4 regions of the Nonomuraea sp. NPDC047897 genome follow, and region 1 is predicted to be linked to each of the others. Evidence: predicted binding sites of a transcription regulator. Region 1 holds the regulator's gene; each other region holds the start of a gene.

Region 1 (7,076 bases):
GTAGTGCTCCTGGCGCAGCCCCGGAGCGTCGATGACGTGGCCGTGCTCGGCGATGTACTCGACGATGGCCTCGATCTGCTCCTGCTGGTAGCCGAGCTGCTTGAGCGCACGCGGGATCGTCTGGTTGACGATCTGCATCGAGCCGCCGCCCACCAGCTTCTTGAACTTCACCAGCGCCAGGTCGGGCTCGATGCCGGTGGTGTCGCAGTCCATCATCAGGCCGATGGTGCCGGTCGGGGCGAGCAGCGACGCCTGCGCGTTGCGGTAGCCGTTCTTCTCGCCCAGCTTGAGGCACTCCGACCACTGGCGCGACGCCTCCGAGTGGATCTTGGAGTCCATGGAGCCGATCGTCCGCAGGTTGTCGTTGGCCGCGGCGTGCTTGCGCATGACCCGCTTGTGCGGCTCGGCGTTGCGGGCGTAGCCGTCGTACGGGCCGACCGCCCCGGCCAGCTCCGCGCTGCGCCGGTAGGACACGCCCGTCATCAGCGAGGTGATGGCCCCGGCCACCGCCCGGCCACCGTCGGAGTCGTAGGCGTGGCCGGTGGCCATGAGCAGCGCGCCGAGGTTGGCGTAGCCGATGCCGAGCTGCCGGTAGGCGCGGGTGGTCTCGCCGATCTTCTCGGTCGGGAAGTCGGCGAACGTGATCGACACATCCATCGCGGTGATGATCAGCTCGGTCAGCTTGACGAAGTTCGCGATGTCGAAGGTGTTGTCGTCCTTCAGGAACTTCAGCAGGTTGATGCTGGCCAGGTTGCAGGAGGAGTTGTCGAGGTGCACGTACTCGGAGCACGGGTTGCTGGCCGTGATCCGGCCGGTCTCCGGCGTGGTGTGCCAGTCGTTGATCGTGTCGTCGTACTGGACGCCCGGGTCGGCGCACTCCCAGGCCGCCTTGGCCATCTTGCGGAACAGGTCGCGCGCGTCGACCGTCTCGATCACCTCGCCGGTGAGGCGGGCGCGCAGGCCGAACCGGTCGCCCTTCTCCACGGCGCGCATGAACTCGTCGGAGACGCGGACCGAGTTGTTGGCGTTCTGGTACTGCACCGAGACGATGTCCTTGCCACCGAGGTCCATGTCGAACCCGGCGTCGCGCAGCGCGCGGACCTTGTCCTCCTCGCGCGCCTTGGTCTCGATGAACTCCTCGATGTCGGGGTGGTCGACGTCGAGGACGACCATCTTGGCGGCCCGGCGGGTGGCGCCGCCGGACTTGATGGTGCCCGCGCTGGCGTCGGCGCCGCGCATGAACGACACCGGACCGCTGGCGGTGCCCCCGCTGGACAGCAGTTCCTTGGACGAGCGGATGCGCGACAGGTTGACGCCGGAGCCCGACCCGCCCTTGAAGATCACACCCTCTTCCTTGTACCACTCGAGGATCGACTCCATCTGGTCGTCCACCGAGAGGATGAAGCAGGCGCTGACCTGCTGCGGCGACTGGGTGCCCACGTTGAACCAGACCGGCGAGTTGAAAGCGAAGACCTGGTGCACCAGGGCGTACTTCAGCTCGTGGTCGAAGATCTCGGCGTCCTCCTCGCCCGCGAAGTAGCCGTGCTCGACGGCCGTGCGCGTGTAGACGCCGACGACCCGGTCGACCAGCTGCTTCAGGCTCCACTCACGCTGGGGCGTGCCCACCGCGCCGCGGAAGTACTTGGTCGTCACGATGTTGGCCGCGTTCACCGACCAGAACTCGGGGAACTCGACGCCCCGCTGCTCGAAGTTGACCGAGCCGTCGCGCCAGTTGGTCATGACGACGTCGCGGCGCTCCCATGTGATCTCGTCATACGGGTGCACACCGGGCGTGGTGAAGATCCGCTTCATCTTCAGCCCCTTGCGCGGGCGCTTGCCTCCACTGCCGCCGCGCGCGACCGAACCGCTGGCCGTCTCCGTCATGACTCCCCCTTCTCCGCCTTCAACTGTTCGATCTCGGCCTCGAAGTCCGCCAGGCTCTCGAAACCGCGATATACCGATGCGAACCGCAGGTAGGCGACCTCGTCCAGCTCCCGCAGCGGCCCGAGGATCGCCAGCCCCACCTCGTTGGACGGGATCTCCGCCGCGCCCTTGGCCCGGATGGCCTCCTCGACCCGCTGGCCGAGCTGGGCCAGTGAGTCCTCACTGACCGGCCTGCCCTGGCAGGCCCGGCGCACGCCTGCGACCACCTTGTCCCGCGAGAACGGCTCCGTCACGCCGCTGCGCTTGCTCACCATCAGGAGTACGGTCTCCTGGGTGGTGAACCTGCGTCCGCATTCGGGGCAGGTGCGGCGACGCCGGATGGCGGCACCGTCGTCCGTCGAGCGACTGTCGATGACCCTGGTGTCAGGATGGCGACAGAACGGACAATGCACGCTTTTCGCCTCCTTGACCGGCGGTCACCACAGGCGCGCGATCCCCGTCACGGGACGCTCGCGCACGCCCCACGGCTCCCCATGGGGCGGTCACGGAAACACAAGGTGTGGTGAACTACATCGGTGTAACTACTAGATGTTGTGGTCCAACCGTAGAAGCGAGCGACCATGAACGCAAGTTGGCCGGGCCCGCGCCGCGGAAGTAGCTGATCAGCGCGGCCGCCACCCCGGCATCCCGGCGTGTCGCCCGAGGATGCGCCTTCTGCCCACTTCCGAGGCCACCTGACCCGTCCGCCCCGAGCACCTCACGCCACCAAGGCGCCACCTCGTAACCGACGCGGCGCAACACCACCGTGTTCCACCCCAACCGCCACGGCGCGACACCACCACACCGCGTTTCCACCCACCAACCGAAGCGGCGCGACACCACCACAGCGCACCCCACCAGAACCGAAACGGCGCGACACCACCACAGCGCGTTTCACCCACCAACCGAAGCGGCGCGACACCACCACAGCGCGTTTCACCCACCAACCGAAGCGGCGCGACACTCCGGCTACGCGCACCCCACCAACCAACGGGGCATCGCGGCAGCGGGCGGTCCCCCGATCGGCGGGCGCGCCTCAACCAGTGAGGTGCCCGCGCGCGGCGTCGTCCCCCGGATCCAGCCGGGCACCGGGCCGCAAACTCCTCGAAGTAGCCGCGGTGCACGGCGACGAGCCCGGCTCACCGGCGCGGGCGGCGTCGGCCCCGCGCGATGATCCCGCTTCGACCGCTGCCGGCCCCGGCAGCCCAGGACGGACGTCCGCATGACCGGCTGTCCTCGTCCCCAGCCAGAACCCGCCAAGCGAAAGCAGCACCATACAGAGCAGCACCGCCGCCCGTCCCCGCCGCGTCAGACGTACGGGCGGCTGCACGACCCGCCCACGGCGCCCTCCTGACGACACCGCCCGCCCGCCACGCTGCCCTCCAGTGGGCACCGCCCGCCCACGCCGCCCCGCAGTGGGGGACGCCATCCGGCCTTTCCCCGCTTGTGGCGACAAAGGCCGTTCACGCCGCGTTTCGGGCGGCGACCCGACACCTGCCCTGCGCCCGGCGGAACCGCCCCCGCCACCCGGCACCACGGCGAGGTGACTACCCCTCACACCCCGCCTTTCGCCTCCGCCGGACTCTCCGGCCCCCGCCCGAAGGAGCTTCCGTTCCTCGCCCGGCCGCGCCTCACCACGGGAAGGGCCGACGCGACCCCGGCGAGCGGCCGCCTCACCGGCTCGGCTCTCCTCGTCCTGCCACCCGGCCTCGCTCGGCCTCCCCCGGCCGCTCCACCGCTGCGGCTCCTGTCCTGCCCCGCGCCCGGTTGCCGGCGTCCTGCGGGCCGGTGAGTGATCCGTCAGTCCCTTCCGGCCAGGCGGAACGGGGCCCTCGCCTCGCCGCCCTGGAGTGACGGCGTACCTGCTCCTTCGTCCCGGCGTGACGTCAGGAGGTTCGCGACGTTCCCGCCGGGCGAGGTCGCGCACCCCACGGACGGCCGGCGCCCGGTCGCCCACCTCGCCACCCCCTCGCACGGCCCGCCGCTCCTGCTGACCGGAGCCGGCGGGGTAGGGCACCCCAGGAACCGCCGGCACCGCGTCTTCCCTCCCAAGAGCCGATGGTGCGACGCCCCTGCTGTCCACGCCGTCCGGCCCTGCAGCCTTATCCCCACCCCCACCGGACCGCACAACACCCCGCGTCACATCGTCCGGCCGCGCGTCCGCGTCCACCTCCCGGCAGGCTCCGGAAGTCTCTCTCGCACGGGGTTCCGGCCGGGCGGGGCCTCGGACGTCGCTGCCCCGCGCGGCGGGCTTCCCGGGGTCCCGGTCCGTGCCGGCGGAATCGCCGGAACCACCGGACTGGAAGTCGTCGGAGTCGGCCCCGCCCCTCGGTGGCGGCACGAGCCAGAGCCGTGGCCGCCGGCCCGCCGCGGAGCGGCCCCCGCCCCCCGCGCCGCCGGACGAGTGCGGGGGCGTGCCGGCTGCCCACTCCCGCGCGGGCGAGCCGCCGTCGCGCCGCCCGGAACCCTGCGAGGCACCGCGCTCCTCCTCCACGGCACCACAGCGACCCACCGGTCGGCCGTTCGGCTCGGGGCCGTCCATCCGGCTCTGTCCCCGCACGGGGCCGGCTCCCCCTTCCGGCAGTTTCGCCCCACCTGATGACATGCCGCCGCGCCGCGGCCCGTCCTCCCGCATCAGAACTCCACCCCTCGACGTGGCCCGCCCGAAACTCCCCATCCCGCGCCGGCCGCGCTCTCCCATCGTCTTCCGACCGCATCGGGCCGTATGGGCGTCACGAACGGACTTCGCACCCTCCTGCCGTCGGGGGTCTGGCGGGCGACCCGCTTCCTCGCCCGGAAATGACCCAAGGCCGCGAAACGCCCGCCTTTCGCCGGACCGGGCCACCCGCCCCATGACCGCGACCGCCGCAGAACGTCGCATCGCGTCTCGACATCACACCCACCCGCGAACGTCGACATCGGGCGAAATCGTCATGCGAACGGCACTGCGCATGCTCTGCTCCGTTTCGGGCCCGCCCCTCGCGGAACCGGAACAGGGCCGGACAGCACCCATGACCAGGCCCGGTCGTCTGGTGCCGTCGGTCAGGTCAGTGGCTGAGATCGCTCGCACGATTGACCTCCCACACCGTCGCGGCCCGAGAAAAAGCTCTGATTATGATCAGCAAATCGAACACGGTGTCGATCGAACTCCCGTACGATGTTGTACACCACACTGGCGACAATTTCGAGGAAGACTCGAACAATTGTTTGAAGATGATCTTCAACAGAGATACGGTCGCTGTGTGCGACACGAAGACCACGGACCGGGAGGTGCGCCGGTTGCGGCGACCCGGCTGGCGAGGAGGAGAGCATGAGCGAGCGAGATGACGCAAACGGGGTCACCGACCTCGCGGTGCGCCGGCGCGACTCCCTGGGCCTGACTCCCAGGCAGCGCAAGATTCTCGAAGTGATTCGCGACTCGGTGCAGCAGCGCGGATATCCGCCGTCCATGCGTGAGATCGGCGAGGCCGTGCAGCTCACGAGCACGTCCAGCGTGTCGCACCAGTTGACGGCGTTGCAGCGCAAGGGCTACCTGCGCCGCGATCCGCACCGGCCCCGCGCCCTGGAGGTTCGCCTCCCCGGCGAGCCCGTGCTCTGGGTCGACCCCGACGCCGGCAGCGAGGAATCCACGGTCAACCGGCCGACGGCCGCCTATGTTCCGCTGGTCGGCCGGATCGCCGCCGGTGGCCCGATCCTCGCCGAGGAGAGCGTCGAGGACGTCTTCGCCCTGCCCAAGCAGCTCGTCGGCGAGGGCACCCTCTTCCTCCTGCAGGTCACCGGTGACTCCATGATCGAGGCCGCCATCGCCGACGGCGACTGGGTCGTCGTCCGCCAGCAGCCGGTCGCGGAGAGCGGCGACATCGTGGCCGCCATGATCGACGGCGAGGCCACGGTCAAGACGTTCAAGCGCAAGGACGGCCACGTCTGGCTGGTCCCGCACAACCCCAACTACGACCCGATCCCCGGTGACGAGGCGAGTGTCCTCGGCAAGGTGGTGGCGGTGCTGCGACGCCTCTGACCGGATGCCCTGCCCGACCGGCCGGTGGCGGCACGTGCTTCGGTCTCCGCCGGCAGGAGGCGACCCGAGCCAGGCCGGCGGGCCCGGGTGCCGTCCCCCGGTCAATCGGCCGTCACGTGCGGCCCAGGCCGTGGAAGGTCCCACATCTAGACTGATGTGGTGAAGGACGCCAGTTACCTGAATGACATCAAAACCGCACATGACGGGTTGAAGTGGGCCAAGGCCGGCCCGGGAGTGATTCCGGCCTGGGTGGCCGACATGGACCTGCCCACCGCACCCGCGGTCGTCGAGGCACTCAAGCGTCGCGCCGAAGGTGACCTGGGCTATCCGGCCTGGCTCGACGCCCCCCAGGGCGGCCCACTGGCCGAGGCGTTCGCCGAACGTATGACCACCCGCTACGGCTGGCGGCCCGCACCGGAGCACGTACGCACGTACTCCGACATCAACCAGGCGCTCCAGGTGCTCCTGCACATCTGGACGCGGCCCGGTGACGGCGTGGCGGTCCACACTCCCGCCTACCACCCCTTCCTGACCACGTTGGAGGACATGGAACGCCCGCTGCGGCCCGTCCAGTTCCACCCCGACGGCGACTCGTGGCGTTTCGAGGTGCCCGACCTGTCGGGGTGCCGGGTCCTGCTGGTGGTCAACCCGCACAACCCCACCGGCCGCGTGTTCACCCGGCAGGAGCTCGAAGAGCTGGCCGAGCACGCCGAACGGCACGACCTGCTGGTGATCGCCGACGAGATTCACGCCGACCTCGCGTACGCGCCGCACGAGCACATCCCGTTCGCGACCCTCCTGCCCGAGCGGACGGTCACGCTCACCTCCGCCACGAAGGCGTTCAACCTCGGCGGCATCCGGTGTTCGGTCGCCCACGTCGGCGTGCCGGAGCTGCGCAGGAGGCTGGACGCGCAGCCGCCGTTCATCTACGGCTCGGCCAACCTGTTCGGGGTGGAGGCGACAGTCGCGGCCTGGCGGCACGGAGACGCCTGGCTGGAGGAGACCCGGGCCGTGCTCGACCGCAACCGCAAGACGATCGCCGCCCGGGTGCCCGAGACGGTCGGCTACCGGATGCCGCAGGCGACCTACCTGGCCTGGCTCGACTACGGCCGGCCGGGGATGGCCGAAGTGCTGG
Region 2 (7,076 bases), on a different contig from region 1:
CACCCCGCCCACCACGGTCAGCTCGTCCTCGGCGCTGTCCAGCGCCCTGTCATCCGGCTCCCCCGCCGTCATCCGGGTGTCCGGGACGATCTCCTGCTCCGGCATGCTCCGGGTCGCCTCCGACAAGACCGTCATCGGCAACTCCGGCGCGACGATCTCCGGGTGCGGATTCAACGTCTCCCGCGCGTCCAACGTGATCATCCGCAACCTCACCTTCCGCGGCTGGAACGACGACGCGATCAACGTGCAGTACTCCACCCGCGTGTGGATCGACCACAACACCTTCACCGACGGCAACGACGGCGCGGTGGACGTCAAGCGCGCCAGCGACTACGTCACCGTCTCCTGGAACAGGGTCCACGACCACGACAAGTCCATGCTGCTCGGCCACAGCGACGGCAACGGCTCGGAGGACCGCGGCAAGCTGAGGGTGACCTACCACCACAACTGGTTCGACGGCTCCAACCAGCGCCACCCGCGCGTCCGCTTCGGCAACCCGGTGCACGTCTTCAACAACTTCTACGCCGACAACGGCGGCTACGGCGTCGCCTCCACACAGGAGGCGGGCGTCCTGGTCGAGGCCAACTCCTTCGAGAACGTCGACGACCCCTACCACCGCGGCGAGGGCAGCTCCCCCGCCGGCGCCCTGGTGGCCCGCGACAACCTCCTCGTCAACTCCGGGAGCGGCGACGCCGGCGGCAGCGTCAAGCCGATCCCGTACCCGTACCGGCTCGACGCGCCCGCGGCCGTCAAGTCGATCGTGACGAGCGGCGCGGGAGCGGGCCGCGTGTCCCTCTGATCGCCCACCCCGGTCTCCGCCGGTTCCTCCGTGGCGAAGAACCGGCGGTGCGCCCCAGGGCGTCGCCGAGGCGCCCGGCCCGCCGGCGGCTCCGCCCAGCACGTCGATCCTCGCCGGTCGCACGAAATCGCCGTCCCGCGCCGAGGCGGCCCGCCTGGCCGTGACCTGCGGTTCTCGCCTGTCGCCCAGCCACACCAGGCGAGGACGTGACCGAATCTTTGGGCCGGATGGAATACGGATCACCCGATGTCCGTTAGAGTCGAATGGCCGATGTGGTCTGTGTCCCCCGGGCCGCAAATTACCGCCTTCACGGAATACCGTTCGGCTGGAGCCGTGTTGTGCATCTCGCCGAGGAGGCGACCGCCACATCGGCCTCAACGCTTTTCCCAGGCGCTCCGGCTCCGGCCGGGGCGCCTGCTCTATGGTGGGGTGGCCGTCCGACGACCCTCCCAGGAGAGCCCGTTGCTGTACCAAGTGGTCAAGTTCGCCGCGACACCGCTCGCCCACATGATGTGCCGCCCGCACATCTCCGGGGCGGCCCACGTGCCGAGGACGGGTCCGGCGATCCTGGCCGCCAACCACCTGTCCGTGCTCGACTCGTTCCTGCTGCCCGCGCTGCTGCCCCGGCACGTCACGTTCGCCGCCAAGAACGAGTACTTCAACGGCAACCCGGTCTCCGGCTGGCTGATGCGGCTCGGCGGCAGCCTGCCGACCGACCGCGAGAGCGCCCACGCCGCGCAGGCCATGCTCGACGCGGCGGCGGACCTGCTGGAGCGGGGAGAGCTGTTCGGCATCCACCCCGAGGGCACCCGCTCCCCCGACGGCCGCCTCTACCGCGGCAAGATCGGCGTGGCCTGGCTGGCGCTCAAGACCGGCGCCCCGGTGCTGCCAGTCGCGCTCGAGGGCACCGAGAAGGTGCTCCCCGTCGGCGCCTCGGTCCCCCGGCCGGCCCGGATCGGCATCACGATCGGCGCGCCGCTGACCTTCGAGGGCGACCACCGCGACGCCCGCGCCCGCCGTCGCGTCACCGACGACATCATGGCCGCCATCCAGAAGCTGTCCGGCCAGGAGTACGTCCCGACCTACGCGGCGAGTTTCAAGGCGGCGCAGGGGATGCCCTAGCCTTGGCCGGGCTCTGAGATCCTGTCCAGCGAGCGCTGCCGACCAATCAGGGGGCTGACAGTGGCGCGTGGCCGTACCATCATGATCGTCTCGGGCATCACCGTGCTGGTGGCGGGGGCCGCCGGCGGTGGCGCCTACTGGCTGCTGCACACGAGGGGGTCACCCACCGAGACGGCGCAGCGCTTCGCCGCCGCCTGGGAGCGGGGCGACACCACGGCGATGAGCGCCCAACTGGCCGCGCCGCAGGCGCTCACCGCGTACGAGCAGATGCGCACCGGCCTCGGCGTGGAGTCGACGAAGGTGCGGCTGGGCCGGGCCACCGAGACCGACGGCCGGGCCAGCGTCCCCTACACGGCGACGCTCACGCTGAAGAACCTCGGCTCGTGGACCTACCAGGGAGATCTCGACCTGGCGGTGACCGACCGCACCTGGAAGGTGGCCTGGACGCCTGCCGCGCTGCACCCGTCACTGACCTCGGGCACGACGTTCACGCTGAGGACGCGATGGCCGGAGCGGGCCGCGATCACCGACGCCGAGGGCGACCGCATCGACACCGGCACCGCCGGCGGGTCGGTGCAGCAGCTCGTCGGCTACCTCGACAAGGCGACCAAGAAGGACGTCGCCCGGCTCGGCTCCGCCTACCGGCCCGGACAGGCGATCGGCCGGGGCGGGCTGCAGGAGACGTTCCAGAAGCGGCTCGCGGGCACGCCGACGACCGAGATCCAGTCCGGCGGCAAGACGCTGCACAGGATCAAGGGCGCCACCGGCGAGCCGGTGCGGACGACCCTCGACCCGGAGGTCCAGGCGGCAGCCGTGGCCGCGGTGAAGGACGTCGACAAACCCGCCTCCCTGGTGGCGATCGAGCCGGGCAGCGGCGAGATCCTGGCCGTGGTCAACAACCGGGGCGGCTTCAACCGGGCGCTCGACGGCCGCTACGCGCCCGGCTCGACGTTCAAGGCCGTCACCGCGATCGGGCTGCTGGCCGACGGGATGTCGCCGCGCGACACGGTGACGTGCCCCAAGTACGCGACCGTGGGCGGGCTGCGGATCCGCAACTCCGAGCGGGCGGAGTTCGGCTCGCTGTCGTTCCTCGACTCCTTCGCCCACTCGTGCAACACCACGTTCGCGCCGCTGGCCCAGCAGCGCCTCGGGGCGGCCAAGCTGCTGGAGACGGCCGAACAGGTGGGCTTCAACCAGCCGCTGTCCATCGGGGTCCCGGCGACCAAGGCCAGCCTGCCCCGCGCGACGTCCGACGCCGAGCTGGCGGCCGAGTCGTTCGGGCAGGCCAAGATCACCGCGAGTCCGCTGTCGATGGCGTCGGTGGCGGCCGCGATCGCCGACGGCACCTGGCGCCCGCCCACGCTGGTGCCCGGCCTGGAGCAGAAGGCGGCCGAGCGGCCGCTGCCCGACGGTGTCAAGGACGACCTGCACGCGATGATGGCGGCCGTGGTGACCAAGGGGACGGCCAAGGCCGCCGGCCTGCCGGCGGGGACCCGCGGCAAGACCGGCACGGCCGAGTACGGCTCGGGCGAGAAGCTCGACTCGCACGCCTGGTTCATGGGCTTCAGGGGCGACGTGGCGTTCGCGGTCGTGGTCGAGGGGGGCGGCGGGGGCGGCAAGGTCGCCGCCCCGATCGCGGCCGACTTCCTCCGCGGCCTGCCCGCGACGTAGGGAGCGGACCACCGAAGCCCCGCCCGGAAGACCGGGCGAAGCAGCGAACGGGCGGCGGGCCCGGACGCGGGCCGGGACGCGGACAGCGGCGAACGGGCGGGGCGGCGACCGCTGCGAGAGCAACCTTCGGGGACGAAACCTATAACTTCATGTTTAAGTTTTCTCCAAGCGGAGATCTATGAGAGGGAGAACGCCTTCGCCCTCCGCCCGCCCAGCCGAAAGGAGAGCCGCGATGCTCCCCACCGGCACGCCCGCCACCCCGTCGGCCGACGTGGCACTCCGCACCTCCGTGGGCACCTACCCGACCTACGAGCAGGCCCGGGAGGCGGTGCGCTTCCTGGCCGGCAACGACTTCCCCGTGCAGCGGGTCTCCATCGTGGGCGCCGACCTGAGAACAGTGGAAACGATCATGGGCAGGCTCACCCGCGCTCGCGCGGCCGGCGCCGGGGCCGTCACGGGGGCCTGGTTCGGCCTGCTGGCCGGGTTGCTGCTGGGCCTGATCACCCCCGGCGCCGTGCTGCCGGCCATGGCGGTGGGCGGGCTGCTCTACGGCGCGGTCTTCGGGGCACTCTTCGCCCTCGGCACCCGGCTGGCCACGCGGGGGCGCGGCGACCTGGTGTCGTGCAGCACGATCGTGGCCGACCGCTACGAGGTGCTCACCGACCACGCCGTGGCGGAGGACGCACGCAACCTGCTCATCAAGCACGGGTGGCGTACGACCTGAACGGTGGGGCGGGACGACGAGCCAGAGAGAGGCGGCTCAGAGAGTGGACGGCTCAAAGAGTGGACGGCTCAAAGAGTGGACGGCTCAGAGAGTGGGCAGCTCAGAGAGTGGCGGCCAGGGCCAGGCCGGCGGCCTCCTGACGCAGGACCATGATGAGCAAGGTCGCGATCAACGTCGCGATGAGCAGCCAGCTCACCAGGATGATGACGGTCGAGCGGCGTGGCATGCGCCGAGGCCCGGCGACGCCGGAGGCCTGCGCCTCACTGCGCCGCGCCCGCTCGTTGAACGACTCAAGTCGCGCCACGAGACGTGGATCGTCGTCGACGAGGTGACGCTCGATCTGGGCCAGCATCCTCTCCTCGTCCTGCGACCAGGCCATAGATGCACCTCCGGAACGCAAGCTCTGTGCGGGGTTTCTGCCCAACCCTGAAGATCATTAGCCGCCGCCTGGTGAGGTAATTGCAGCCTCTTTCCCTTTGCGATCACGGTCGAATGCCTGTTCTAATAAGGCATGCGTTGGGACAATCTGCGCCTTGAGGGCACTGATCAGGACGATCCGGTCGTGCCGCTGTTCGCACGCGGCGCGGTGGCCCGGACGTTCGACACCCCCGAGTTCCGGGGCACGACCTTCTACGAGATCCACGCACGGTCGATCATCAACCGGGTCCCGGCGGGGAGCCACGTCCCGTTCGGCCACACCATCAACCCCTATCGGGGCTGCGGGCATCGCTGCCTCTACTGCTTCGCCCGGGCCACCCACCGCTACCTCGACCTCGACGCCGGGGCCGACTTCGACTCCAAGATCATCGTGAAGGTCAACGCGGCCGAGCTGACCCGCAAGGAGTTGGCCTCGCCCCGCTGGCGCGGGGAGCACGTGGCCATGGGCACCAACGTCGACTGCTACCAGCGGGCCGAGGGCCGCTACGGGCTCATGCGCGGCGTCCTGGCGGCCCTGCGCGACGCCGCCAACCCCTTCTCCATCCTCACCAAGGGCACCCTCATCCTGCGAGACCTCGACCTGCTCACCGAGGCGGCCGGCGTCACCGAGGTGGCCACCAACGTCTCGGCGGGCTTCCTCGACCCCGACGCCTGGCGCTCGACCGAGCCCGGCACCCCGCACCCGGCCAGGCGCCTGGAGACCTGCGCCACGCTCAACGACCACGGCGTGCCGTGCGGGGTGCTCATGGCGCCGATCCTGCCCTACCTCACCGACTCCCCCGGCGAGCTCGAACGCACGGTCAAGGAGATCGCCGAGGCGGGCGCCACCCACGTCACGCCCATCGTGCTGCACCTGCGTCCCGGCGCACGCGAGTGGTGGCTGGCGTGGCTGTCCCGCGAGCATCCGCGCCTGTTGCCGCGCTACCTGGAGCTGTACGGCAGGGGCGCCTACGCTCCCCGGGCCTACGAGCAGCGCGTGACGGGCCTGGTCAGGGAGCTGGCCGAGCGCCATGGCATGGGCCGGGCCACCCCGGCGCGGGCCCGCCGCCTCCCGGCCCGGCCGGCCGCTCCACCGTCCGCACCCCGACCCGCGCCTTTGCCCGCCGGGCCCGAGCAGCTCACCCTGCTGTAGATCGCCATGTAACTAATGGCACTATGTCGGTTTTCAGTGCCAAATGGGTACTAAGCGGCTTAGTGTGCCGAAGAGGCATGCATGGTTCATACGGGGGGTATAGCCATGTCCGATACCAAGAAGAAACCGGCCGCCAAGTCCGGCAAGGCCAAGAAGCAGGCGATCAAGACCGGCCGCCAGGCCAAGGACGCCAAGAAGGAAGCCGGCAAGCCGGACCAGGCGTGACACCCCGCCTGAGCCGGTGACCTGGGCGGGCGGCGCGGCCGCCGCCCGCCTCTCACCCGCCTTTCGCGCCGCCGCGCGAGACTCGTCTCGATCAAGATGCAACCTTAAGACCATTTATCGCGTCTAAAGATCATAGGTGGGGATAGTGCCACGGGGATGCACGGTGCACTCCACCTCAACGAGACAGTGTGCCGATGGTGAGGTGTGTCCTCATCGTCGGCCAAGCGTGTTTACGACACTTGACGCCAAGGGGGATCCCACAGGTGCGCGCACTGGCACGCAAGGGCAAGTCGGCGATGGTCCGGTTGTACCGGGGGTACAACCGGCGCAAGGCGCGCAACGCGCCGCCCCCCTCCGCCGACCGGGTCCGCATCCTGCTGCTCCACGCCAACGGCATGGGCGGCACGATCCGTACCGTGTTCAATCTCGCCAGCTACCTGGCGCGCGACCGGGACGTGGAGATCGTGTCCATCCTCAAGGAGGCCGAGGAGCCGTTCTTCCCGATCGACCCCCGGGTCAGGTTCCGCTTCCTGGACGACCGGCTCAACCCCAGCTCGGACCCGCTGCGGGCGATGCTGTCGAAGATGCCGAGCAAACTGATCCCCCAGGAGGAGACGGCCTACCACCGGTTCAACCTGTGGACCGACCTCAAGCTGGCGCGTTACATCCGCTCACTGGACGGCGGGGTGCTCATGGCCACCCGGCCGGGGCTCAACCTCGCCATGGCGCAGCTCGCGCCGCCCGGCGTCATCACGGTCGGACAGGAGCACGTCGCCCTGCGCACCCAGGCCGAGCCGATGCAGGAGCTCATCAAGTGGCGCTACCGCCGCATGGACGCCCTCGTCACCCTCACCAAGGCTGACCTGCGCGACTACCGCGACACCCTGCCCAAGAAGCCGAAGCGGCTCGTCCGCATCCCCAACGCGGTGCCGCCGATGACCGGTGGCGTCGCCACGCTGGACGCC
Region 3 (7,076 bases), on a different contig from region 1:
CGATTCGGAGGTGGGCCGGCTCCACCAGGTGCTCCTGCACCGGCCGGACCTCGCGCTCAAGCGGCTCACCCCCACCAACAAGGACGAGTTCCTCTTCGACGACGTGCTGTGGGTGCAGCGCGCCGTGGAGGAGCACGAGGAGTTCCAGCGGGTGCTGCGCGAGCGCGGCGTCACCGTCCACATCCTCGGTGACCTGCTGCGGGAGACCGTCGAGATCCCCGAGGCGCGCAAGCACATCCTCGACGCGATCGTGGACGAGCGCTTCCTCGGCCCGCTGGCCGTCGACGACATCCGCAACACGCTCGACACCCTCGACTCGGCGACCCTGCAGACCTACCTGACCGGCGGCGTCACCAAGCGCGAGCTCGTCGCGCTCGACTGCTCCCCCAAGTCGGTGGCCTTCCACGCGCTGCACGACGACGGCTTCGTGCTGCCGCCGCTCCCCAACCACCTGTTCACGCGCGACCCGTCGTGCTGGATCTACGACGGCGTGTCGGTCAACGCCATGCGCAAGAAGGCCCGCATGCGCGAGACGGTGAACATGGAGGCCGTCTACCAGTTCCACCCGACCTTCGCCGAGGGCTTCGACCGGCCGCAGAAGGACGGCTACCACGTCTGGCTGCCCGGCCACACGATCGCCCCCGCCACGCTCGAAGGCGGTGACGTGCTCGTCATCGGCCGCGGCGCGGTGCTCGTCGGGATGAGCGAGCGCACCCAGCCGCAGGCCGTCGAGATGCTGGCGCAGCACCTGTTCCAGTCGGGCTCGGTACGGCGCATCGTGGCCCTGGACATGCCGAAGGCGCGGGCCTTCATGCACCTCGACACCGTGATGACCATGGTCGACGTGGGCGTGTTCACCAAGTACGCCGGGCTCGGCATGCTGCCCTCGTACACCATCGAGCCGGGAGACACCGAGAAGGAGCTCAAGGTCACCGACCACCCGCCCGAGGACATGCACCGGGCGATCGCGCGGGCGCTGGACCTGGACGACATCAAGGTCCTGACGCCCACCCAGGACGTCTACGCGGCCGAGCGCGAGCAGTGGGACGACGGCTGCAACGCGCTGGCCGTCGAGCCCGGCGTGGTGATCGCCTACGAGCGCAACACCACCACCAACAACTTCCTGCGCGCCAACGGCGTCGAGGTGATCACCATCCGGGGCAGCGAGCTCGGCAGAGGGCGCGGCGGGCCCCGCTGCATGAGCTGCCCGCTCGAGCGCGACGGCATCTGACGCCATGCGCGTCATCGTCGCGCTGGGCGGCAACGCCGTCCTGCGGCGCGGGCAGCAGCCCGACGCCGAGCAGCAGACCGCCAACGTCGCCGCCTCCGTCAGGGAGCTGGCCCGGCTGGCCGAGCGACACGAGCTGATCATCACGCACGGCAACGGACCACAGATCGGCCTGCTGGCCCTGCAGAGCGCCGCCGACCCCGGCCTGAGCAGGCCGTACCCGTTCGACACGCTCGGCGCGCAGACCCAGGGCATGATCGGCTACTGGATGCAGCAGGCCCTGCAGAACGCCCTGCCCGGCCGGCAGGTGATCGCCATGGTCACCCAGACGCTCGTCTCCGCCGTCGACCCGGCCTTCGGCGACCCGACCAAGTTCGTCGGCCAGGTCTACGACCGGGAGGAGGCCGAGAAGCTGGCCGGCGAGTACGGCTGGACGATCCGGCCCGACGGCGGCCACTGGCGGCGCGTGGTCCCCTCCCCGGTGCCGCGCCGCGTGGTGGAGACCCGGCTGATCCGCCGGCTGCTGCGCGAGGGGGTCGTGGTCGTCTGCGCGGGCGGCGGAGGCATCCCCGTCATCCGCGACGAGCACGGCCGGCTGTCCGGCGTCGAGGCGGTGATCGACAAGGATCTGACGGCGTCGGTGCTGGCCGAGGCGCTGGAGTGCGACGCCTTCCTCATCCTCACCGACGTGCCGCGGGTCATGCGCGACTTCGGCACCGCGCGGCAGAGCGAGATCGGCCACACCACCCCGCACGAGCTGCGCGCCCTCGACTTCCCGGCCGGCTCGATGGGGCCGAAGGTCGAGGCGGTGTGCCGGTTCGTCGAGACCACCGGCGACATGGCCGCCATCGGCCGGCTCGACCAGGCCGAGAGCATCCTGGACGGCTCCGCCGGCACCATCGTCACCCCCAACGCCCGCTGGCCCCTCACGAGCACGCTGTAGCACCGAGCACGCTGTAGCACCCGCTGCCCACCTGGGAGGTCCTCGTGACACTGGCTCAACGGCTGATGCGGACCAAGCCGGCCGACCTGATCGTGGCCGAGGGCGGCCGGGGCGAAGGCGGTGAGCTGCGGCGCACGATGTCGCTGTGGCAGCTCACGCTGTTCAGCGTCGGCGCCACGCTCGGCACCGGCATCTTCGTCATCCTCGGGCAGGCCGTGCCCAAGGCGGGGCCCGCGGTGATCGTGGCGTTCGTGCTCGCCGCGGTCACCGCGCTGTTCTCCGCCCTGTCGTACGCCGAGCTGGCGGGGACGATCCCGGTGTCCGGCTCCTCCTACTCCTACGCCTACGCCACGCTCGGCGAGCTGGTCGCCTGGGTCGCCGGGTGGTGTCTCATGCTGGAGTACGCCGTGTCGGTCGCCGCGGTCGCCGTCGGCTGGGGCCAGTACCTCAACTCGTTCCTGCGCAGCCTGTTCGGCTGGGAGCTGCCCGCCGCGATCATCGGCTCGCCCGGCCAGGACGGCGGCGTGGTCAACCTCATGGCGATCCTCATCGTCGTGCTGGCCACCTGGCTGCTGCTGCGCGGCGCCTCGGAGAGCGCCAGGGCCAACGCCGTGTTCGTGCTCATCAAGGTGGTCGTGCTGCTGTTCTTCTGCGTGGTGGCCTTCACGGCCTTCCGGGCCGGGAACTTCGCGCCGTTCGCGCCGATGGGGGTGGCGGGCATCACCGCGGCGGCCTCGCAGGTGTTCTTCTCCTACATCGGCTTCGACGCCGCCTCCACCGCCGGCGAGGAGGCGAAGAACCCCAAGCGGGACCTGCCGCTGGCGATCATCCTGTCGCTGGCCATCGTGACCGTCCTGTACGTGCTGGTCGCCATGGCCGCCGTCGGCGCGATGCCGTGGACCGACTTCGACCCGGAGAGCACCGAGGCCAGCCTGGCGCAGATCGCCGACCTGGCCACCGGCTCGACCTGGGCCGGGCTCATCGTCTCCTTCGGGGCGTCCATCGCCATCGCCAGCGTCGTGCTGACCGTCATGTACGGTCAGACCCGCATCCTGTTCGCCATGTCCCGCGACGGGCTGATCCCGCGCGTGTTCCAGAAGGTGAACCCGCGCCGCCAGGTGCCGGTCGCCAACACGCTGATCGTGGCGGCGTTCATCTCGGTGCTGGCGGGACTGGTGCCGCTCGGGCAGCTCGCCGAGGCCACCAGCATCGGCACGCTGTTCGCGTTCGCCATCGTCAACGTCGGTGTCCTGGTGCTGCGCCGCCGCCGGCCCGAGCTGCCGCGCAGCTTCCGCACTCCGCTGTTCCCGGTCACGCCGGTGCTCGGTGCCGTGATGTGCGGCGTGGTGATGGCCGGGCTCGCCGGGGTGACGTGGCTGGCGTTCGGGCTGTGGATGCTGCTGGGGTTCGTCTGCTACTTCCTGTACGGCTACCGCAACTCGCGGCTGAACACCGAGGTGGTCTGACCATGAGGCTCGACAACGTGCTGAGCGGGTTCATCGCCGAGCCGCGGGGCCGCGACGGGCTCATGCTGGCAGCCCTGCTCGCCCGCCAGGCCGGTGGCCGCCTGACGGTGGCGACCGTGCAGCCGCCCGCCCGGTCGGCGCCCGGCCCGGCCCGGGCCGAGGAGAGCGCCTGGCGCGCCTACCTCGACGAGCAGGCCGAGGCGACGCTGGACAAGGCGCGTGCGGCGGTGGGCGAACTGGCCGGCGATGACGTCGACTACGTCGTGCACCACCACAAGGCCAGCGGGCGCGGCCTGCTGGAGCTGGCGCGCGGCCGCGGCGCCGACGTCGTGGTGATCGGCTCGGCTCCGGGCGGCGGCAAGGGCCGCATCTCGGTCGGCAGCACCGCCGACCAGCTCCTGCACGCCTCGTCGGTGCCCGTGCTGCTGGCCCCCCGCGGTTACGCCGAAGTCCAGCCCGAGGCGTTCGAGCGGATCACGCTCGCCTACCGGCGCGGGCCGTGCGCCGACGGCGCCGTCGCCTCGGCCGCCAGGGCCGCCGTCCGGCTGGACGTGCCGCTGCGGCTCGTGACGCTGCTCGTCAGCAGCGGCCGCCGGGTCAAGATCGAGGAGGACATGCTCGACCGGCTGCGCGAGCTGGCCTCCGCCGACCTGGCCGAGGCCGCCAAGGGGCACCGGCGCCGCGTCTCGGTGGAGGTGCTGGAGGGTCGCACCGTCGCCCAGGCGCTCGCCGCGACCTCCTGGCTGCCCGGAGATCTGCTGGTCTGCGCGTCGAGCGACAGTGGCCCGCTGCGGCGGGTCTTCCTCGGGGACACCTCGCTGAAGATCGTTCGCGCGTCGTCCCGTCCCGTGATGATCCTCACTCGGCAGCAGTGAAACATCCGGCAAACTATGACGAACTGCCGCTATTTATGGGACATGTGGGGCTTTTGCGGCGTAGCCTCCCGGATCGGATTCGGCATCTTTTTTCCAATCAGCTTGACCTTGAGCGTCCTCCCCTTTACCGTCACTGTGCGTAACCAGCACCGCGCGGCGAATTGGGGTAAACCCATGGCACCGCCACCGATGGAGCCACCTCGGCACCAGACCCCCCGGTGGCTCGGGCATTCGCCGCAAGGGAGCACAATCTACTGAGAGCAACACATAGAGAGCCGGGGGGCCACACGATGCCGTCTGAGTACGCAAAGTCGCTGGGTGCACGACTGCGCGCCATCCGCACCCAGCAGGGCCTGTCCCTGCACGGGGTCGAGGAGAAGTCGCGTGGCAGGTGGAAGGCCGTGGTCGTGGGCTCGTACGAGCGTGGCGACCGAGCGGTCACGGTGCAGAAGCTTGCCGAGCTTGCCGACTTCTACGGGGTTCCCGTGTCCGAGCTGCTGCCCGGCGGCGCGGCGCCCAGCCCGCTCGGGCCCACCCCGAAGCTTGTGATCGACCTGGAGCGGCTGGCCACGCTGCCGAAGGAGAAGGCGGGCGCGCTGGCCCGCTACGCCGCCACCATCCAGAGCCAGCGTGGCGACTACAACGGCAAGGTGCTGTCGATCCGCCAGGAGGACCTGCGCTCTCTGGCGGTGATCTACGACAAGTCGCCGAGCGAGCTGACGGAGGAGCTCATCAGCTGGGGCGTCCTCGACGCCGAGGCCCGCCGCGCCGTCGAGTCCTTCTGACGGACACCGTGGTCCTCAGGGGCTGACCGCGACTCTCGGGGGCGCGCCACCGCACGGGCGCGCCCCTCACCCATGTACGCCCCTCCGTCGGCGCCGGGGATGGCCGGACGACCGTCACGGACGGCGGCCGCGCGCCCGGCGCGTTGCCCGGAAGAAGTTCACGCGCGCAGGCTCACCCGGCCTTCGCGGAGCGGGCGGAACCGACACGGGGCCCCGGCGAGACCGCCCGGAGGGCGGCACCCGGGTCTCGGGGCGGCCGGTCAGCCGGCCAGGGGCACGACGACCGGGAGCTGGGACTGGGTGGGGACGCCGAGGATGCCCTCCACCGTGGTGACGAACTTTCCGGCCTCGGTCAGCAGCTCGTCGGCGTCGGCCGCCGAGACGCCGCGGACCATGCCCGCCTCCGCCCTGGCCCGCTTGGCGGCGCTCACGGCGAAGTAGGCGGCCCAATCGGCGAGCTGCGGCTCCGCCTCCGGCAGGAGCTCCCACGCGCTGCGCAGGCGGCGCCTGCGGCCCTCCATGGGGCGTGGGCGGGCGGCCAGGATCGCGGCGGCCGCGCGCAGCGCCGCCAGGTGGGCGGCGACATAGCGGGATGCCGGGGTGCGGGCGGTCGTCGCCTCCGCCAGGCAGGAACGTGAATCCGTCAGATGCGCCCGAACAGCAGGCGACAGCCCGGGACCCTGCGGGTCTCTAGACCGTGGTGCCATGTGCACGCCTCCTTGGGGTCGTGGCGGCTCCCGGCGTCGCCGCCGGTGAAGCCAACGATCGCAGACGCCACCGACATTTCCGCCGGGCCGGCCGGACGAGAAGCTTCCCCTCTCCCCGTCCGGCCAGGACGCGCCCGCTCGTCTCCGCCGACGACGAGGACGCGCCCTTCGCCCGTGGAGCCCGACCGCGGGTCTCGCTTGGGGGAAGCGCGGCCCGCGATCAGGTCCTCGACGTGAGCCGCGAGTCTCACGTCACTACGTCGAACATAATTTCGATCACGGTCTGTGTCAACCTGTTCCAGAACACAGGTTCGATCGATCCCGCCCCGCCCGCCGCCGGCGTGGCGCGACGGCCGTGCCATGCGGAAGGCTGGGGGCACGTGGCCACCCCGGGGACCGGCCATTATGGGCGGCCCCCGGCGTCGCCCGAATCCGACCGCGCGGCCCAGGGGAGCAGCCAGTGACGCAGCAGGAGCAGGGACAGGTCATCGAGCAGGTGTCCACCGAGATCGTGTACGAGAACGCGTACCTGCGCCTGCGCGAGGACCGCATCCGCCGCCCCGACGGCTCGCCCGGCGTCTACACCTACGTCGACAAGCCGGACTTCGCGCTGGTGATCGCCGTCGAGGACGGCGGGTTCCATCTGGTCGAGCAGTACCGCTACCCGGTCCGGGCCCGGTCGTGGGAGTTCCCGCAGGGAACCTTCCCGCACCTGGCGACCGGCGACCCGGAGGCGCTGGCCCGCGAGGAACTGCGCCAGGAGACCGGGCTCACGGCCGGCGGGATCCGCCACCTGGGCCGGCTGGACACGGCCAAGGGCGTGTCGGCACAGGGTTTCGACGTGTTCCTGGCCTGGGACCTCACGCACGGGGAGCCCGAGCTGGAGCCGGAGGAGCAGGACCTGCGGCACCAGTGGTTCCCCCGGGCCGAGGTGGAGGCCATGATCCGCCGGGGCGACATCACGGACGCCGCCACGCTGGCGGCCTACACGCTGCTGCTCCTGACCGGCGAGTGAGCCCGGCCTCCCTTCCGGCCGGTGGCCGGGCCCTGCTGGCCGTAAAATCCCCTATAT
Region 4 (7,076 bases), on a different contig from region 1:
TCAGGGCTCCTTGGTGCCGCGCAGCTCGAAGTCGTCGAACGTGGTCTTCATCAGCGACTCGCCGTCCTTGGTCGTGCGGGCGAACAGCCCCAGCGTGCCGTTGCCGATGCCGTTCGGATCCTCCACCTGGTGCACCCGCTCGCCGTTGACCCACATCGTCAACCGCACCGTGCTGCCCGACTGCTCGCACGCCGCCTCGATGCGGGCCGTGCCCGGCAGGCCGGCCACCTGCACCGGCTGGGCCAGCGTGCCGCCCGACCCGTCGGAGATCCGCCGGATGCGTGCCTTGCCGGTGGTGTCCACGCCGAACTCGTAGTAGGTGTCGTCCTCGGCGGCATGGCAGTAGACGCCGTACTCGCCGCTGCCGGTCACGTGCTGGACCTTGGCCGTGACGGCGATGAGCACGGTCTCGGGCAGCATCGGCGTGGGCGTGGCCGACGGGTCGGGCGAGGTCGTGGGCGTGGCGGTGAGGTAGGGCAGCGGCGCCCTGGCCCACCGCTCCTCGCTGTGCTCCTCGACGTCCAGCCCGTACGTGCCGTCGGTGCGGTAACCGTAGCTGGCGTCCTCGTCGGCGTCGTAGGTGCCGGGCCAGCCGCCGGTGGTCTGGGTGAAGTCCTCCTGGTAGAGGACCGGCAGCTCGGGCGGGCCGCTGGGGGTGAGCAGCGCCCACGCGCCCGCGCCCAGCGCCGCCAGAGCGAGCACGCCGGCGGCCAGCCCCGCGAGGAGCCGCCCCCGCCTCCCGCGCGCCGCGAACGGCGGCGCGCCGGTGAACGGGGTCGTCGCCTGCTGCCAGGCCACCTGAACGGTGTGGGCCGCCTGCTCCGGCTGGGCCGAACGGCCCACCAGATGGTCGAGCAACTGCTGCGCGGTCGGCCGCGCGGCCGGGTCCTTGCGCAGCGCGGAGGCGACCAGCTCCCGCAGCCCCGGCTCGACCGCGCTCAGGTCGGGCTCGGTGTTGAGCACCTGGTAGACGATCGCGGGCAGCGTGCCGCCGCCGAACGGGGCCTGCCCGCTGGCGGCGAACGCGACCAGGCACCCCCACGAGAACACGTCGCACGCGGGCGAGACCGGCTCCCCGCGCAGCACCTCGGGCGCCATGTAGCGGGGCGTGCCGATCAGCTCGCCGGTGCCGGTGACGCCGCCGAGCGTGTCGAGCGCCCGCGCGATGCCGAAGTCGATCACCCTCGGGCCGACGGGCGACAGCAGCACGTTGGACGGTTTGAGGTCGCGGTGCACCACCCCGGCCCCGTGGATCGCGGTCAGCGCGGTGGCCACGCTGACGGCCAGGGCGTCCAGGCTCGACCCCGTCAGCGGGCCGGACTGCTCGACGGCCTGCTCCAGGTTGGGGCCGGGCACGTATTCCGTGACGACGTAGAGCTGGTCGCCGTCGAGAGCGGCCTCCAGCACCGCGGCGGTGCAGAACCTGCGCACCCGGCGCGCGGCGTCCGCCTCCCGCCGGAAGCGCATGCGGAACTGCTCGTGCTGGCTGAGCTCCGGGTTGATCACCTTGACGGCGACGCGTTGCCCGGCGGGGTCCTCGGCGAGATGGACCGTGCCCATCCCGCCTCGCCCCAGCACGCTCAGCAGCCGGAAGCGCCCGATGTGCGAGGATTCACCGCTCACGGCGGGTTAGCTTACCGACATCGTGTCCGGTCCGGGCGGGCCCGACACGGAACGACGGCGATGACTCCGCCGACGGCGGGGCTGCGCGGAGCCCGCGGGAGCGTGGTCCGGGCGCGTCCGGCCGGGCATCACCCCGGCCCGTGCGGGTAGCCGTGAAGGTGGCCGGGCGACTTGCGCTCCGAGCCCTGAGAACATATGTTCGATACGTAGCGCCCGCCTTCCCCCGGGCGGCTCAGCACAGGCACGAGAGCCGCGGGGAGAAGCATCTTGAGCAGACTCTATGGCGACCCCATCGAGGTGTGGACCAGGGACGGGGAGCCGTCCCAGTTCGTCTGGCGTGACCGCCTCTACCTCGTGCGCCGCGTCCTCGACCACTGGGTGGTGGCGCGCGAGTGGTGGCGGACCGGGGAGGGCGACCCGGGCGAGCGCCGGTTCTGGCGGGTCGAGGCCGCTCCGGGGCGGCTGGTCGGCTCGTACGAGCTGAGGTTCGACACCGCCAGCGGCGGCTGGCTGCTCATGAGGGCGTGGGACTGATGGCGCCCCCGTTCCCGCACCTCAACGTGTGCTCCGCCTACTCGATGCGCTACGGCACGGCCTTCCCGCAGGCGCTGGCGCGCCGGGCGGCCGACGACGGCATGGACATCCTGGCCCTGACCGACCGCGACGGCCTGTACGGAGCGGTCAAGCACGCCCAGGCGTGCGCGGACGCCGGGATCGGCCCCGTCTTCGGCGTGGACCTCGCGCTGGCCGGCCTCGACCACGGGCGCGACGACACGCTGGCCGGCCTCGACCACGGGCGCGACGACACGCTGCCCGGCTTCACCGTGCTGGAGCCCCGCCCGCGCGGGCCGCGGCCGAGGACCGGGCCCGACGCCGAGGACCGGGTCACGGTGCTGGCCCGCTCGCACGGCTGGTCGCGCCTGGCACGGCTGGTCACGGCCGCCCACCGGGCGGGCGACCGCGGCGCGCCGCGGGTGACCCGCGAGCTGGTGGCCGCGCACGACGCCCCCGGCTCCGGCGGGCTGATGGTGCTGCTCGGCCCGCGCTCCGACGTGGGCCGGGCGGTGGCCGAGCGCCGCGACGAGCAGGCCAGGGCGCTGCTCGGCCGCTGGCGCTCCCTGCTGCCCGGCGTGGTGGTCGAGCTGGTCGACCAGTACGGCTACCGCGAGGCCACCACCGCCACCCGCATGCTCGGCCTGGCCGAGTCGCTCGGCGTGCCCGCCGTGCTCACCAACGCCGTCCGCTACCTCGACCCGGCCGACCACCAGGTGGGCGACGTGCTCGACGCCGCCCGCCAGCTCGTCCCGCTGCACCCGCGCCATCTCGACCGCACCACCTCGCACGCCTATCTCAAGAGCTCCAAGGACATGCTGCAGGTGGCCGCCAGGATCTGCGGCGGCGACGAGAGCCGGATGGCCACGCTGCTGCGCACCACCCGCCGGATCGCCGAGCAGTGCGTGATCGACCCGCTGGAGCTGCTCGCACTGCGCGGCGACCCGCCCGCCCTGCACCTGCCCGAGATCGGCGCCGATCCGGTGCCGCTGCTGCGCCGCCGCGTCGAGGACGGGATGGCCGCCCGCGGGCTGGCCCGCTCCCGCGACGCCCGCGATCGCCTCCGGGCGGAGATGGACATCATCGAGCGCAAGCGCCTGTCCGGCTACTTCGTCGCCGTGTCCGGCATCACCGACATGATCCGCGGCATGGGCATCCGCTGCGCGATCCGCGGTTCCGGGGCGGGCAGCCTGGTCACCTACCTGCTCGGCATCGGCGAGGTGAACCCCCTCCACCACGGCCTGCTCATGGAGCGCTTCCTGTCGGAGGGCCGCGTCGGGCTGCCCGACATCGACGTCGACGTCGAGTCCGCGCGCCGGCTCGACTGCTACAGGGCCATCTTCGACCGTTACGGCGAGGAGCGCGTGGCCTGCGTGTCGATGATGGAGACCTACCGGGCGCGCAGCGCCATCCGCGACGTGGCCGGCGCGATGGGGCTGCCGCCGCACGAGATCGACGCCATCGCCAAGGCGTTCCCGCACATCAGGGCCAGGCAGATCACCGCGTCGCTGAGCGACCTGCCGGAGCTGCGCGACAGCCGGCTCGGCGAGGCGGGGCTCGACCGGGTGTTCCGGCTGGCCGAGAAGCTCGACGGACTGCCCCGGCACATCGCGCTCCACCCGTGCGGGGTGCTGATCGGCAACGCCACCCTGCGCGACCGCACACCGGTGGAGCGCAGCCTGCTGGAGTTCCCGATGTCGCAGTTCGACAAGGACGACGTCGAGGAGGCCGGGCTGCTCAAACTCGACGTGCTGGGCGTGCGGATGCAGTCGGCCATGGCCCACACGCTGAGCGAGATCAAGCGGGTGGACGACGTCGTGGTCGCGCTGGACGAGCAGGCCGGCGACGACCCGGCCGTCCAGTACGTGCCGCGCGACGACCAGGAGACCTACGACATGATCTGCGCCGGCCGCACGCTCGGCTGCTTCCAGATCGAGTCGCCCGGCCAGCGCGAGCTCGTCGCCAAGCTCGAACCCCGCACGATGCACGACCTCATCGTGGACATCTCGCTGTTCAGGCCCGGCCCGGTCAACTCCGACATGGTCACCCCCTACCTGGAGGCCAGGCACGGCTGGCGCGAGCCGCGCTACCCGCACCGGCGGCTGCACGGCGCGCTGAAGGAGACCCACGGCGTCGTCGTCTTCCACGAGCAGGTCCTCAAGGTCATCGAGGTGATGACGGGCCGCGACCTGTCGTTCGCCGAGATGCTGCGGCGCTCGCTCGGCACACCCGAGGGCCGGGAACTGGTGCGCCGGACGTTCGTGCCGCTGGCCCGGGCCAACGGGTTCGACGACGCCACCGTGGAGCGGGCCTGGGAGGTGCTCGACGCGTTCGGCGGGTTCGGGTTCTGCAAGGCGCACGCCGCGGCGTTCGCGCTGCCCACCTACCAGTCGGCCTGGCTCAAACGGCACCACGCGGCGGCGTTCTTCGCCGGGGTGCTCACGCACGAGCCCGGCATGTACCCCCAGCGCGTCATCATCGACGAGGCCCGGCAGTGCGGGGTGGCGATCCTGCCGCTCGACGTCAACAAGTCGGGCAAGGACTGGCAGGTCGAGCGGCTCGGGCCGCGTCCCCCGCTGCGGGTCCGGGTCCCCGCCGGGGCGCTGGGGGAGCTGCGGGAAGAGGAGGCGCGGGAAGGCGAGGCGCGGGAAGGCGTGCCGGAGGGCGGTGCGGCGCGGCGGCTCGCGTTCCGGCCCGAGGAGCTGGGCCGGGGCTACGCCCTGCGGGTGCCGTTCTCGGCGGTCAAGGGGGCGAGCGAGGCCGAGGTCGAGCGGATGGTCGCGGGCCGGCCGTACACGTCGCTCGCCGACTTCTGGGACCGGGCCCGCCCGTCCCGGCCGACCGCCGAGCGGATCGTCCAGGTGGGCGGGCTGGACGCGCTGCACGACCTCCACCCGGGCGGCCCGCGCTGGCGTCCCGGCCGGCTGACCCGCCGTGACCTGGTGGCCCAGGTGGGCGCCCTGGAACGCGCCTCGACCTCGGGCATCAGCACCGCCCGGCGGTCCAGGCGCTACACCGCGCCGCCCGCGCCGCCCGCGGGCCCCGCCGGGCCGGGCCCCGCCGGGTCCGCCGGGTCCGCCGGGCCGGGCCCTGCCGGGTCCGGGCCGGCCCACGCCGAACCGCCGGCGGTGCAGCTCCCGCTGGGGTTCGGCGAGCACATCCCGCCGGGCGAGCTGCCCGAGATGACCGAGGCCGAGATGGTCGAGGCCGAGCTGGAGATCCTCGGCATCGACGTCAGCCGCCACGTCATCAGCTTCCACGCCGAGCTGCTCGACGCCGTCGGCGTGGTCCGGGCCAGAGATCTGCCGGCCCAGCGCAACGGCGCCGAGGTGCTGGTCGCCGGGGTCAAGGTGGCCACCCAGACGCCGGCCATCCGGTCCGGCCAGCGGATCATCTTCACCACCCTCGACGACTCGACGGGGCCCGTCGACCTGACGTTCTTCGAGTCGGTGCAGGGCCGGTGCGCGGCGACGGTGTTCGGGGCGTGGCTCCTGGTGGCGCGGGGCGTGGTGCGGCGCACCGGCGTCCGGGCGGTCACGCTGCGCGCGGTCGACTGCTGGGACCTCGCCGCGCTCGACACGCTGTGGCGGTCGGCCGGCATCGAGGCGGTGCGGGAGGTCCTCGCCCGCCCCTCGGGCGAGCAGGTGGCCGGCGGGGTCGGCGGGCGGCCGATCGAGTACGCCAACGGGTTCCGGCTCTCCCCCTACTCCGACGTGGGCCCGCCCGTCACCGCGCCGCCGCGCCGGCTGTGGCACTCCAGCCCGGGCAGCTCCGGCCCCACGGCCGCCTGACCACGACCCGCGGGCGAGCCCGCAGCGAGCTCGCAGCGAGGGCGGTGGACGGCACGTGCGGGCTCAGCCGGCCTGGCCGATCGGCGCCGACTCGGGGGCGGGCGGGATCTGCGTCGTGCGGGGCACGACGCGCAGGGCCGCGCCGTGGGAACACTGGACCCGGGTGACGGTCCGTACGGTCGCCGCGCACAGCACGGCCGACACCGCGAACGCGACCAGCTCCGGCACCCCAGCCCCGGTGAGACCGCCGGAGGAGTCGAGCGGCAGCCGGACCGCGACCATCGCCACCATGACCAGCCAGCTCACCCACCAGGCGGCCAGCAGCGCGCGCCAGCGGCGACGCTGCTCGACCGGTGGCCGGGCGCCCCGCCACACCTCGTCGAGCAGCAGCGCCGGCGCCAGCAGGTTGACGCCGGGCAGCATCCAGGCCAGGACGACCGGGCGGGGGGAGGCGGTGCGGTCGTTGGCCTGCCGGGCGCGGACGATCCAGGTGGTGTAGGCGGCGGCGGTGGCGATCGTGGTGCCGGCCAGCAGCATGATGAGCACGGCGAAGAGCGTCACGGCGCCGACCACCGCCTCGGCGTCGGCTCCGCTGGGCCGGCCGCCGAACGCGGCGAGCTGCTCGGCCAGCCGGTCGGCGCGGGTCAGCTCGAACAGCACGAGCGCGCCCAGGGAGAGGACCTGCGCGGTGAGCGTCACGTAGACGGCGGTGGCGGCCTTCGTGGGTGGCGGCTGGGCGTAGCGCACGTCGTTCTCCCCCCTGGGCCCTGCGCCGGGTACTGCTTAACTTCTATCCCGCCGGCCTCGTTGTTAATCAGCTCACCACGCCGGATTCCCACGCCCAAGCTGCGATTTCAACCCGATTGCGGACACCGAGCTTGGCCTGGATGCTCCCGAGATGCGTCTTCACCGTGGACAGCGAGACGAACAGCTCCGCGGCCACCTCCTGGTTGGTGCGCCCCCTGGCCACCAGGCGCACCACGTCGAGCTCCCGGTCGGTCAGCGGGTCGTTCGGCGCGCTCACGACCCGCCGCGGCTTGGCCAGGTGCTGCAGCAGCCGGACGGTCACCGACGGCGACACCAGCGACTCGCCGTCCGCCGCCGCCTTGA

Evidence for each region. The regulator LexA, encoded in region 1, represses DNA repair genes until DNA is damaged. The targets are predictions, from matches to a motif close to TCGAACANNTGTTCGA.
Region 2: a site for LexA is predicted at 4,805-4,820, ahead of ACGF0J_RS16185 (Rv2578c family radical SAM protein). Genes of this name have one in related genera too.
Region 3: a site for LexA is predicted at 6,265-6,280, ahead of ACGF0J_RS24910 (SAV_6107 family HEPN domain-containing protein). Genes of this name have one in related genera too.
Region 4: a site for LexA is predicted at 1,811-1,826, ahead of ACGF0J_RS34010 (DUF6504 family protein). Genes of this name have one in related genera too.

What each region holds. Positions count from the first base shown of each region.
Region 1 is NZ_JBIDCC010000012.1:139,450-146,525, forward strand. It holds gene ACGF0J_RS26415 (vitamin B12-dependent ribonucleotide reductase) at 1-1,884, opposite strand, end outside; gene nrdR (transcriptional regulator NrdR) at 1,881-2,336, opposite strand; gene lexA (transcriptional repressor LexA) at 5,234-5,941, shown strand; gene ACGF0J_RS26430 (MalY/PatB family protein) at 6,101-7,076, shown strand, end outside.
Region 2 is NZ_JBIDCC010000006.1:294,638-301,713, reverse strand. It holds gene ACGF0J_RS16210 (polysaccharide lyase family 1 protein) at 1-799, shown strand, start outside; gene ACGF0J_RS16205 (lysophospholipid acyltransferase family protein) at 1,262-1,921, shown strand; gene ACGF0J_RS16200 (penicillin-binding transpeptidase domain-containing protein) at 1,982-3,592, shown strand; gene ACGF0J_RS16195 (general stress protein) at 3,825-4,316, shown strand; gene ACGF0J_RS16190 (DUF3040 domain-containing protein) at 4,417-4,695, opposite strand; gene ACGF0J_RS16185 (Rv2578c family radical SAM protein) at 4,828-5,886, shown strand; gene ACGF0J_RS16180 (glycosyltransferase family 4 protein) at 6,375-7,076, shown strand, end outside.
Region 3 is NZ_JBIDCC010000011.1:158,582-165,657, forward strand. It holds gene ACGF0J_RS24885 (arginine deiminase) at 1-1,231, shown strand, start outside; gene arcC (carbamate kinase) at 1,236-2,171, shown strand; gene ACGF0J_RS24895 (amino acid permease) at 2,237-3,637, shown strand; gene ACGF0J_RS24900 (universal stress protein) at 3,640-4,512, shown strand; gene ACGF0J_RS24905 (transcriptional regulator) at 4,803-5,297, shown strand; gene ACGF0J_RS24910 (SAV_6107 family HEPN domain-containing protein) at 5,558-6,004, opposite strand; gene ACGF0J_RS24915 (NUDIX domain-containing protein) at 6,465-7,019, shown strand.
Region 4 is NZ_JBIDCC010000020.1:54,116-61,191, forward strand. It holds gene ACGF0J_RS34005 (serine/threonine-protein kinase) at 1-1,623, opposite strand; gene ACGF0J_RS34010 (DUF6504 family protein) at 1,891-2,157, shown strand; gene ACGF0J_RS34015 (DNA polymerase III subunit alpha) at 2,157-5,966, shown strand; gene ACGF0J_RS34020 (DUF4328 domain-containing protein) at 6,030-6,713, opposite strand; gene ACGF0J_RS34025 (response regulator) at 6,781-7,076, opposite strand, start outside.